Regions from separate parts of the Streptomyces sp. BYX5S genome, predicted to be linked through region 2. Evidence: riboswitches for the same ligand, from Rfam matches in the RefSeq annotation. Region 2 holds a riboswitch; the other holds the start of a gene.

Region 1 (6,177 bases), 4.1 Mb from region 2:
CGGGAAACCACTCTTAGGGTGATTATCACTCGGCGTGCCTAGTGTGGCGTTCGTTGACGCACCCCCTGTGACTGCCTACCGTCGATGAGGCAGGTCAAAGAGGAGGTCGGCGTGAGAAGCAGCGGCGACGGTACGGCGACGGGCGGTCCGTACTTGTTTCACGGCAGCGCGGCCGATCACACTCCGCAGCGCCCGCAGGCCGTGCCTGTGGTGGCGGGGGAGAGCGGTGCGGCGGCGACCGAGCAGGTGGGTTACCGGGGTCCGACCGCGTGCGCGGCGGCCGGTATCACCTACCGACAGCTCGACTACTGGGCCAGGACCGGCCTGGTCGAACCCAGCGTGCGATCGGCCTACGGGTCGGGGACGCAGCGGCTCTACAGCTTCGGGGACGTCGTCGTCCTCAAGGTCGTCAAGCGTTTCCTGGACACGGGCGTCTCACTGCAGAACATCCGGACCGCCGTGCAGCACCTGCGCGAGAGCGGCTTCCGGGACCTGGAGCGCATGACGCTCATGAGCGACGGCGCGACCGTGTACGAGTGCACGTCGCCGGACGAGGTGCACGACCTGCTCCAGGGCGGCCAGGGCGTCTTCGGGATCGCCGTGGGCGTGGTCTGGCGGGACGTCGAGGCCGCGCTCTCGCAGCTGCACGGCGAGCGGGTGGACACCGGCGAGACGATCACGCCGCCGAACCCCACGGACGAGCTCGCCAGGCGGCGCAACCGCGCCGTGTGAGGGCCGTGGGGCAGCATTGTCAGTGGCGTAGGGCAGCATCGGACGTGTGAGAACCGCGCCCACGATCCTGCATCTCGACATGGATGCCTTCTACGCCTCGGCGGAGCAGGCGGCCAAGCCGAGCCTGCGCGGGAAAGCGGTCGTCGTGGGCGGGCTCGGCCCGCGCGGCGTGGTGGCCACGGCGTCGTACGAGGCGCGGAAGTTCGGGGTGCACTCGGCGATGCCGATGGGGCAGGCGCGCAGGCTCGCCCCGCATGCCGCGTACCTGGTGCCGCGCTTCCGGCTGTACCGGGCGATCAGCGAGCAGGTGATGGCGCTCCTGGGCGCGCTCTCGCCGCTGGTGGAGCCGCTGAGCCTGGACGAGGCGTTCGTGGATCTGGAGGCCGGTGAGGCGGCCTGGGACGCCGAGTCCGCCGAGGCCGTGGGGCGGCGGCTGCGGGCCGACATCCGGCGCGTGACCGGGCTGACCGGGTCCGTGGGGCTCGCCGCGTCCAAGATGCTCGCGAAGATCGCCTCGGAGGAGGCCAAGCCCGACGGGCTGGTGCTCATACGTCCCGGCACCGAGCGCGCGCTGCTCGGCCCGCGGTCCGTGCGGATCCTGCCGGGCGTGGGGCCGGCGACCGGGGACCATCTGCGGCGGGCCGGGATCCTCACGGTGGAGGAGATCGCAGAGGCCGGCGCGGACGAGCTGGTGCGGCTGCTGGGGAAGGCGCAGGGGAGTCACCTGTACGAGATGGCGCTGGCGCGCGACGAGCGGCCGGTGGTCGCCGAGCGGGATTCCAAGTCGGTGTCGGTGGAGGACACCTACGACGTGGACATCCACGACCGGGTGCGGGTCCGGATGGAGGTGCGCAGACTCGCCGACCGGTGCGTGGAGCGGTTGCGGGCCGCCGAGCGGTCGGGGCGGACCGTGGTGCTCAAGGTGCGCCGCTACGACTTCTCGACGCTGACGCGGTCCGAGACGCTGCGCGGGCCGACGGACGACCCCGGGGTGGTGCGGGAGGCCGCCGCGCGGTTGCTGGAGTCCGTGGACACGACGGGCGGCGTGCGGTTGCTTGGCGTCGGCGTCAGTGGGCTCGCCGACTTCACGCAGGAGGACCTGTTCGCGCAGTTCGCCGCCGCGGAGGAGGCCGCGGCCGGCGGCGGGCCGGAGGGGGACGGGGCGCCGGCGCAGGCCGTGGAGGCGGCCGAGGCGCCTGCCGTGCCCGAGCCGGAGCCCGAGGAGCGGAAGTGGCTCGCCGGGCACGATGTGCGGCACGCCGAGTTCGGTCCCGGGTGGGTGCAGGGGAGCGGGCTCGGGCGCGTGACCGTGCGGTTCGAGACGCCCTACGCGGAGGTGCCGGGGCGCGTGCGGACGTTTCGTGTCGACGATCCGGAGCTGGAGGCGGCCGAGCCGTTGCCGCTCGTGGAGGAGACCACGGAGGCGGCCGGTGATCAGGTCGGCTCGTCCTCCGCGCCCGCCACGTGACCGAAGGAGAGATCGGGGGACTGCGGGGCCGTGATGTCCAGGCCGTAGTGGTGGTAGAGCTGGAGTTCCTGCTCGGGGGAGAGGTGGCGGCCGACGCCGAAGTCGGGGGCGTCCTTGATCAGGGCGCGCTCGAAGGGGACGCGCAGCGTGCCGTCCACGAATTCGCTGGGCTCGAGCGGCACGAAGGCGTCGCGGCTGAACAGCCCGGTGCGTATCGCCGCCCACTCGGGGACGCCGGTGGCGTCGTCGAGGTAGACCTCGTCGATGGTGCCGACCTTTGCTCCGTTGCGGTCGAACGCCTTGCGGCCGATCAGATTGCGCGGATCGACATCGGTCTGCACGGGCCCTCCAACTGATCGCGATGATCGCAACTGCTGTGTAAGCACTACGAAAGAGCACATTGCGGAAGGCGGCCACTCGAGGGCTCGGGGCGCGTAGCCGCTGGTAGGCTGGCGAATGGCTGTTGAACCCGTGCGGGAGAGTCTTCCGACGACAGTCGGGGGCGCCGAAGGAGCAAATCCTCCCCGGAATCTCTCAGGCCCCTGTACCGCACGGACGAGGTCACTCTGGAAAGCAGGGCGGGGTGCACGGTTTCCGCTCTCACCGACGGTGCAAGCCGGTGTGTTCCGTGTTCTCGCGGGGTGGGCCGGTGAAGCTCTCAGGTTGAGATGACAGAGGGGGAGGCCGTCCGGGTACCCGCGCCGTGGTGCCCCTCGCAGGTCGCAATGACCAGGAGGCCTCCGCAATGACCGCCAACCGTATTCCGCTCTCCCAACTGGAGCGGGGAATCCCCTTCGAGCAGCGGCACATCGGTCCCGACGACGCCGCTCAGGCCAAGATGCTCGCGCAGGTCGGCTACGGCTCGCTGGACGAGCTGACCGCGGCCGCGGTGCCCGATGTGATCAAGAGCGCCGAGGCGCTCGACCTTCCGGCCGCCCGCAGCGAGGCCGAGGTGCTCGCCGAGCTGAAGTCGCTCGCCGAGCGCAACCAGGTGCTCGGCTCGATGATCGGCCTCGGCTACTACGGGACGTTCACGCCGCCCGTCATCCTGCGCAACGTCATGGAGAACCCGTCCTGGTACACGGCGTACACGCCGTACCAGCCGGAGATCTCGCAGGGCCGCCTTGAGGCGCTGCTCAACTTCCAGACGATGGTCGCCGAGCTGACCGGCCTGCCCACCTCGGGCTCGTCGCTGCTCGACGAGGGCACCGCCGCCGCCGAGGCGATGGCCCTCTCGCGCCGCGTCGGCAAGGTCAAGAACGGTGTGTACGTCGTCGACGCCGACGCCCTGCCGCAGACCATCGCCGTGATCCAGACGCGGGCCGAGCCGACCGGCGTCGAGATCGTCGTCGCCGATCTGAGCGAGGGCATCCCCGCCGAGGTCGCCGAGCGCGGTGTCGTCGGCGTGCTCGTGCAGTACCCCGGCGCCTCGGGTGCCGTGCGGGACATCAAGCCCGTGATCGACCAGGCGCACGAGCTGGGCGCCATTGTCACCGTTGCCGCTGATCTTCTTGCTCTGACGCTGCTGACCTCGCCCGGAGAGCTGGGCGCCGACATCGCCGTCGGTACGACGCAGCGCTTCGGCGTCCCGATGGGCTTCGGTGGGCCGCACGCCGGTTACATGGCGGTGCGCGAGAAGTTCGCGCGTTCGCTGCCGGGCCGCCTCGTCGGCGTCTCCGTCGACGCCGACGGCAACAAGGCGTACCGCCTCGCCCTTCAGACCCGTGAGCAGCACATCCGCCGCGAGAAGGCGACCAGCAACATCTGTACTGCGCAGGTGCTGCTCGCCGTGATGGCCGGCATGTACGCCGTGTACCACGGGCCCGAGGGCCTCAAGTCCATCGCGCGGCGCACCCACCGCTACGCCACCGTGCTCGCGGCCGGTCTGACGGCGGGCGGCGTCGAGGTCGTGCACGGCGCCTACTTCGACACCCTCACCGTGCGGGTGCCGGGCAAGGCCGCCGGGATCGTCTCCGCCGCGCGCGAGGCCGGGGTCAACCTGCACCTCGTGGACGCCGACCACGTCTCCCTCGCCTGCGACGAGACCACCACGCGGGCCCAACTCGGCTCCGTGTGGAGCGCGTTCGGCGTCGACGCGGACATCGAGGCGCTGGACGCCGAGGTCGCGGACACGCTGCCGGACGCGCTGCTGCGCGACGACGAGTACCTGACGCACCCCGTCTTCCACCAGTACCGCTCCGAGACCGCGATGCTGCGCTACCTGCGCAAGCTCGCCGACCGGGACTACGCGCTGGACCGCGGCATGATCCCGCTGGGCTCCTGCACGATGAAGCTCAACGCGACGACGGAGATGGAGCCGGTCACCTGGCCCGAGTTCGGCCAGCTGCACCCCTTCGTCCCGGGCGAGCAGGCGCAGGGCTATCTGACGCTCATCCGCGAGCTGGAGGAGCGGCTCGCCGAGGTCACCGGCTACGACAAGGTCTCGTTGCAGCCCAACGCCGGTTCGCAGGGCGAGCTCGCCGGTCTGCTCGCGGTCCGCGGCTACCACCGGGCCAACGGCGACGAGCAGCGCACCATCTGCCTCATCCCGTCCTCCGCGCACGGCACCAACGCCGCGAGCGCCGTGATGGCCGGCATGAAGGTCGTCGTCGTGAAGACCGCCGACGACGGCGAGGTCGACATCGAGGACCTCCGCGCCAAGATCGAGCAGTACGCCGAGCAGCTCGCCGTGCTGATGATCACGTACCCGTCGACGCACGGTGTCTTCGAGGAGCACGTCGCCGACATCTGCGCCGCCGTGCACGACGCGGGCGGCCAGGTCTACGTCGACGGCGCCAACCTCAACGCGCTGGTGGGCCTCGCCAAGCCGGGCCGCTTCGGCGGCGACGTCTCGCACCTGAACCTGCACAAGACGTTCTGCATCCCGCACGGCGGCGGCGGTCCGGGCGTCGGTCCGGTCGGCGTCCGCGAGCACCTCGCGCCGTACCTGCCCAACCACCCGTTGCAGCCGGCCGCCGGTCCGGAGACGGGCGTCGGCCCGATCTCCGCCGCGCCGTGGGGTTCCGCCGGGATCCTGCCGATCTCGTGGGCGTACGTGCGTCTCATGGGCGGCGAGGGGCTGAAGCGGGCCACGCAGGTGGCGGTGCTGTCGGCGAACTACATCGCCAAGCGCCTGGAGCCGCACTTCCCGGTGCTCTACACCGGACCCGGCGGGCTCGTCGCGCACGAGTGCATCGTGGACCTGCGCCCGATCAGCAAGGCGACGGGTGTGAGCATCGACGACGTCGCCAAGCGGCTCATCGACTACGGCTTCCACGCGCCGACCATGTCGTTCCCGGTCGCCGGGACGCTGATGATCGAGCCGACCGAGAGCGAGGACATCGACGAGCTCGACCGGTTCTGCGACGCGATGATCGCGATTCGCGGCGAGATCGAGCGGGTCGCCTCCGGCGAGTGGCCGGCGGACGACAACCCGCTGCGGAACGCTCCGCACACGGCCGGAATGCTCGGCGGTGAGTGGGAGCACGCGTACAGCCGGGAGGAAGGCGTCTTCCCGGCCGGTGTGGTGGCGGCGGACAAGTACTGGCCGCCGGTGCGCCGTATCGACCAGGCGTTCGGCGACCGGAACCTGGTGTGTTCCTGCCCGCCCCTCGACGCCTACGAGGGCTGATCGCTTCGGGGCCGCGCGACCGACGGTCGCGCGGCCCCGCTCAGCGGATCCCTACGCCGCCGTCACCACACGGCCCAGTGGCCGGTGCGGGGCGATGATCGTGCCGTTGGGCAGCAGCTCGCCGGTGTCCTCGAAGAGCAGGACGCCGTTGCAGAGGAGGCTCCATCCCTGCTCGGGGTGGTGAGCGACGGGAAGCGCGGCTTCCCGGTCCTCGGATTCCGCTGTCGGGCAGAGTGGCTGGTGCTGGCACATGGATGGGATCTTTCGCTGCGAAGTTATCTCGATGACTTGGGCGGTGCTGGTCCTGCTCGTCGTGCCGCGGCTTGAAGACTTGTTCATGGCCGCC
Region 2 (6,177 bases):
GTTGCCAGACTTGACGGCGAAAGGATGCCTAACCGTGATGCTTGCTGGGGTGTTCCGTTATCCGAACTGGGGTGAACGGGGTTCGGACGGTGGGCAGTTGGGACGCGGGGGACGAACTCCGCCTTTGACCGGGCGAGTTGGTGCGGAACCGGGCATAAGGACTGTCCTCAAACGCCGGACGGGCTGGAAAGATCCAGCCCGTCCGGCGTTTGAGGACAGCTTTTCAGTACGTCGCGCCGTGCGGCGGCGGGTAGCCGTAACCACCGCCCGCCGGAGCCGGAGGCGCGGCATGGGCCTCGCGGTCGTAGAACGGACGGGCCTGGCGCAGCCACATCGCCACCGGGTCGTACTCGTCCGACATCGCGACCGTGGACACCGGAAGGCCCTCCGGCACCGCCGGGATGGACTGCTGCATCATCGCGCGGACGGCGTCCACGGAGGCCGGAGACGTGTCGTAGACGTCCAGGCCGATGGCCAGATAGGGCGCGCCCAGCGTCGGCTGGACCCAGGCGCGGCGCAGGGAGCGGATCGCCGTGGTGCGGTGGGCGTTCTGGGTCAGAACGGCGTAGAACTGGGGGATTTCGATCGTCGGCTCCGAGAGCCGCAGCGGCCCCGCCGGCTGCCGGTCGAGGCCGCCCGCGATGCGCCGCAGGTCGAGCCAGGGAATGCCGACGCCGCCGCCCGGCGCGTGCGGGTTGAGCCAGAGGCCGTAATGGTCCGGGTAGAGCGTGCGCGCGGCGTCGACCCCGCTGACCACCTCGTACGCCCGCGACCAGCCGGAGGCGGAGAGTTCCTGGGCGGAGGTGACGCAGGGGGCGTAGGAGAAGCCGTCCACCTCCATGTTCCCGTACTGGGCGTCCGGGGAGCCGGCCTGGCCGTGCCAGAGCAGCATCCACACCTGGCCTGCCGCGGGGTCGGCGAGGGCCTTGAGGAGCGCCTCGTACGCGTCGTAGCGTCCCGGCGTCACCTGGCGCAGCATGTGCTCGACCTGTCCGGCCGCGGCCGTGCCCGACGCACTCACCCGTAACCGCCCCTTCGGCTCTTCAATACGTCCGTGTTCCACACGTGGCCGGAAAGCGAAGCGCCGACCGGTCACGTCATGAAACCAGCTTAAGCGGCGATACTGACACCGACTTGACGGACGTGGTCACCCTTCTCGTACGTAGAACGGGCGTACATGCGTACGCAACCAGTCCGCGACCGGGTCCTGTGTGACGTCCAGGAACACCAGGTTCACCGCCCAGGGCACCGGTGTCCGGCCCAGCGCCCGGCCCAGCGCGTCCAGCGGGAGATCGCGCGCGGAGCCCTCCCACTGCGTCAGTTCCACACCGATGAACAGGGACGGCTCCGCGTCCTCCACGGCGGCGAGGCAGCGGCGCGCGCTCAGCACCGTGCCGAGCGCCTCGAACTCCTCGCGGACCACGGCCAGGAAGTCGACCGGGTCGACCTGCCAGTCCGGCTCGGAGAGCACCACGCGGCCCCCCGTCGCCGGGCCGTCCAGCGGCGTGCGGCCGCTGCGGGCCAGCTCCGCCACGGCCGGCGGCGGCAGCGGCACGCCGACCGTGCCGTCCGGGTTCACGGCGATGCCGACCTGCGGCGGCAGCCCGCGCGCGAACTCCACGGCCGGGGCCACCGTGCAGTCCATCCGGCCGCCGGTGACCGCCATGAACTGCTGCTCGGAGCTGAACACGGGAACGTAGGCCTGGCCCTCGATCTCCAGGCTCGGCAGGTCGAGGTCCCGGCTGGCGTTCGAGCCGCCCTTGGGCAGCGGGATCCAGACAGGGCTGCGGCCGAGGACCTCCACGATCCGCGCGCCCGCCGAGCTTGAGGCCCCCTCGCCGAGGGCCGCGGCGAGCACCTGCTCCAACTCGTTGGCGGGCCAGCCCTGCGCGGGATGGGAGAACGCACCCTCCTGCCCCTCGGCGTGACCGTGCCCCGGCTCGGGGGCCCCTGGGAACTCCATGACTGCCATCAACCTCTGCTGTTCTGCGCGCTGCTCTTCCCGCACGCGACGTCGTCCCGCGCGGGGCCGACGATACGCGTACGCCCTGACGGTCACCGAAAACTCGTACGCCTCGGCGATCACTCGCTGAACGTGATCCCGCCCAGCGCCTCCGTCGCCGCCCGGTCCAGCAGCACCGCCGACTCCATCCCGGCCGGCAGATCCCCCCGCTCCGTCGAGGAGACGAGGGCGCCCACCGCCCGGCGGTGCCGCGCGAACGCGTACCGGGACACCCCGCGGCCGCGGTCCCGCTGCCCCTCAAGGGCCGTGTCCGCGGGCACGTCGAGGAGCATCAGGTGGACGCCCGCGCCGCGCCGTCTCGCCGTGCGGGTCACCCAGCGGCGCACCCACGCCTGCGTACCGCAGTCGTGCACGACGACGCTGGCGCCCGAGCGCATGGCCCGGCGCAGCCCCGCGTAGTGCGCGACGCGGACCACCGGGCGGTACAGCGCGTACGGCAGGAAGCGCGGCATGCGCGCGGCCCAGCGCTCGCGGGTGTCCTGGGAGTCGATCCGGACCACGGTGACCGCCCGCCGCATCAGCGTCGACTTGCCGCTGCCCGGGAGTCCGGAGATCACCACGAGGTCGCCCGCCGCGAACGCGAGTCTGCGCGGTGTGTGCCCGCGCCGCCCCCGGAGGTCCCGCACCGAACGCTGGCCGGGAATCCGCACGCCCGCCACCGCGGGCGCGGAAACCCCATAAGCCCCCGCCACTGCCTTGTGCACCGTGATCGTCCTCCCCGTTCCGGTCACGTCAGCCTTGCCCCTCAAGTGTAAAGAGAAGGTAATGCCCCTCAAGGGCTTTCCCCGTTGGCCGGGCATGCAATGATGTGCGCGCAACTGCATACCGGCCGCTTGAATCCGCGCGGGAGAGTTCCGGGGACGATCGAGTACCCGGACGCCGAAGGAGCAAGTTCCTCCCTTGAATCTCTCAGGCCCCGTACCGCGCGGGCGAGGCAGATCTGAAAAGTGGGTCACGCTTGTGACGTGACCCCACCCAAGGTGCAAGCCCTCCGGGGCGAACCTCTCAGGTTCCGATGACAGATGGGGAGGGCGCCTCGCGTCTCGTACGAGATCCGAGACCCCGCCACCGCCGTCATGCCACCGGGAGCACACCACCCATGACCCGCACCACCGCACTGGACGCCCTGCACCGCTCGCTCGGCGCCACTATGACCGACTTCGCCGGCTGGGACATGCCCCTGCGCTACGCCAGCGAGCGCGACGAGCACCACGCCGTGCGCACCGCGGCCGGCCTGTTCGACCTGTCGCACATGGGCGAGATCACGGTGACCGGGCCGGGAGCCGTGGACCTGCTGAACCACGCCCTGGTCGGGAACATCGGTTCCGTCGGCCCCGGCCGCGCCCGCTACACCATGATCTGCCGCGAGGACGGCGGGATCCTCGACGACCTGATCGTCTACCGGCTCGAAGAGACGACGTACATGGTCGTCGCCAACGCGGGCAACGCCCAGGTCGTCCTCGACGCCCTCACCGAGCGCGCCGCCGGGTTCGACGCCGAGGTCCGCGACGACCGGGACGCGTACGCGCTGATCGCCGTGCAGGGCCCGAACTCCGCCGCCATCGTGAAGTCCGTCACGGACGCCGACCTCGACGGCCTCAAGTACTACGCGGGCCTGCCGGGCACCGTCGCCGGCGTGGACGCGCTCATCGCGCGCACCGGCTACACCGGCGAGGACGGCTTCGAGCTGTTCGTCTCGCCCGCCGACGCGGAGAAGCTGTGGCAGGCGCTGACCGGGGCGGGCGCCGAGCACGGCCTGATCCCCTGCGGCCTGTCCTGCCGGGACACGCTGCGCCTGGAGGCCGGCATGCCGCTGTACGGGCACGAGCTGACCACCGGCCTCACCCCCTTCGACGCCGGCCTCGGCCGGGTCGTGAAGTTCGAGAAGACCTCGCACGGGGACGACTTCGTGGGCCACGACGCCCTGAAGGACGCCGCCGCGAAGGCCGAGGCCAACCCGCCCCGCAAGCTCGTCGGCCTGATCGCCGAGGGCCGCCGCGTCCCGCGCGCCGGGATGTCGGTCGTCGCCGACGGCCAAGTCATCGGCGAGGTCACCTCCGGCGCCCCGTCCCCGACGCTCGGCAAGCCGATCGCCATGGCGTACGTGGACGCCGCGCACGCGGAGCCGGGCACGGCGGGCGTCGGGGTCGACATCCGCGGCTCGCACGAGCCGTACGAGGTCGTGGCCCTGCCGTTCTACAAGCGCCAGAAGTAAGCCTCACAGCACCGCCCAGCAGCCCCGCCGTCACCGGCACCTTCCCGCGTACAGGAGAATTCTCATCATGAGCAACCCCCAGCACCTGCGTTACAGCAAGGAGCACGAGTGGCTGTCGGCCGTCGAGGACGGCGTGGCGACGGTCGGCATCACCGAGCACGCGGCCAACGCGCTCGGTGACATCGTGTTCGTCCAGCTTCCCGAGGTCGGCGACGCCATCACCGCCGGTGAGACCTGCGGCGAGCTGGAGTCCACCAAGTCGGTGTCCGACCTGTACTCCCCCGTCACCGGCGAGGTCGCCGAGATCAACCAGGACGTCGTGGACGACCCGGCGCTGGTCAACTCGGCCCCCTTCGAGGGTGGCTGGCTGTTCAAGGTCCGCCTTGCCGAGGAGCCGAAGGACCTGCTCTCCGCCGACGAGTACACCGAGTTCTCCGGGAGCTGACCCGCACCATGACCGAGAAGTCCGTTCTGAACGAATCCCTGCACGAGCTCGACCCCGAGGTCGCCGTAGCGGTCGACGCCGAGCTGAAGCGCCAGCAGTCGACCCTTGAGATGATCGCGTCGGAGAACTTCGCTCCCGCCGCCGTCATGGAGGCCCAGGGCTCGGTCCTGACCAACAAGTACGCGGAGGGTTACCCCGGCCGCCGCTACTACGGCGGCTGCGAGCACGTCGACGTCACCGAGCAGATCGCCATCGACCGCGTGAAGGCGCTCTTCGGCGCCGAGTACGCGAACGTGCAGCCGCACTCGGGCGCCTCCGCCAACCAGGCCGCCCTCTTCGCCATCGCCAAGCCGGGCGACACCATCCTCGGCCTGGACCTGGCGCACGGCGGCCACCTCACGCACGGCATGCGCCTGAACTTCTCCGGCAAGCAGTTCAACGTGGTCCCGTACCACGTGGACGACGCCGGCCTCGTCGACATGGCCGAGGTCGAGCGGCTCGCCAAGGAGCACCGCCCGAAGGTGATCATCGCCGGCTGGTCCGCGTACCCGCGCCAGCTGGACTTCGCCGAGTTCCGTCGCATCGCCGACGAGGTCGAGGCGTACCTCTGGGTCGACATGGCGCACTTCGCGGGCCTCGTGGCCGCGGGCCTGCACCCCAACCCGGTCCCGTACGCCGACGTCGTCACGTCCACGACGCACAAGACGCTCGGCGGTCCGCGCGGCGGCATCATCCTCGCCCGCTCCAAGGACTTCGCGAAGAAGCTGAACTCGGCGGTCTTCCCGGGCTTCCAGGGCGGCCCCCTGGAGCACGTGATCGCGGCCAAGGCCGTCTCCTTCAAGGTCGCGGCGAGCGAGGGCTTCAAGGAGCGCCAGCAGCGCACGATCGAGGGCGCCCGGATCCTCGCCGAGCGGCTGACGACCGCGGAGTCCCGCGCGGCCGGCGTCAACGTCCTGTCCGGCGGCACCGACGTGCACCTGGTCCTCGTCGACCTGCGCGAGTCGGAGCTCGACGGCCAGCAGGCCGAGGACCGCCTCCACGAGGTCGGCATCACGGTCAACCGCAACGCGGTCCCGAACGACCCGCGCCCGCCGATGGTCACGTCGGGGCTCCGGATCGGTACGCCCGCACTGGCCACGCGCGGCTTCGGCGCCGACGACTTCCGCGAGGTCGCCGACGTCATCGCGCTCGCGCTCCAGCCGTCGTACGACGCGGAGGCGCTCAAGGCCCGGGTGACCGCCCTGGCCGACAAGCACCCGCTGTACCCGGGCCTGTAGCAGCCACGGCCCTTCGGCCCGGATTACGTACCCTTGCGTACATACGTCCTACCGGGGCACCACGCACACTGGAACCAGAAGGAAACAGTGAGCGCGGTGCCCCGGCCGCTTCCACCGCACTCTTGCTCGTCCGGCAGACAACGGCGTCTACCACCCATCATTGGAGTCCCACCGTGGCCATCTCGGTCTTCGACCTGTTCTCGATCGGCATCGGCCC

The links. Region 2 has a riboswitch for glycine ahead of gcvT (glycine cleavage system aminomethyltransferase GcvT). Riboswitches for the same ligand answer to the same signal wherever they lie in the genome.
Region 1: another riboswitch for glycine. It lies ahead of gcvP (aminomethyl-transferring glycine dehydrogenase); the one in region 2 lies ahead of gcvT (glycine cleavage system aminomethyltransferase GcvT).

The regions. Positions count from the first base shown of each region.
Region 1 covers NZ_CM138829.1:2,648,089-2,654,265, forward strand. The annotation lists gene ACYBSK_RS12045 (MerR family transcriptional regulator) at 112-732, shown strand; gene ACYBSK_RS12050 (DNA polymerase IV) at 779-2,200, shown strand; gene ACYBSK_RS12055 (PRC-barrel domain-containing protein) at 2,167-2,541, opposite strand; glycine riboswitch at 2,665-2,760, shown strand; gene gcvP (aminomethyl-transferring glycine dehydrogenase) at 2,946-5,831, shown strand; gene ACYBSK_RS12065 (DUF5999 family protein) at 5,883-6,083, opposite strand.
Region 2 covers NZ_CM138829.1:6,742,246-6,748,422, forward strand. The annotation lists gene ACYBSK_RS30345 (enhanced serine sensitivity protein SseB C-terminal domain-containing protein) at 224-1,021, opposite strand; gene ACYBSK_RS30350 (enhanced serine sensitivity protein SseB) at 1,148-1,963, opposite strand; gene ACYBSK_RS30355 (AAA family ATPase) at 2,083-2,733, opposite strand; glycine riboswitch at 2,858-2,957, shown strand; glycine riboswitch at 2,958-3,055, shown strand; gene gcvT (glycine cleavage system aminomethyltransferase GcvT) at 3,123-4,238, shown strand; gene gcvH (glycine cleavage system protein GcvH) at 4,306-4,683, shown strand; gene glyA (serine hydroxymethyltransferase) at 4,692-5,960, shown strand; gene ACYBSK_RS30375 (L-serine ammonia-lyase) at 6,134-6,177, shown strand, end outside.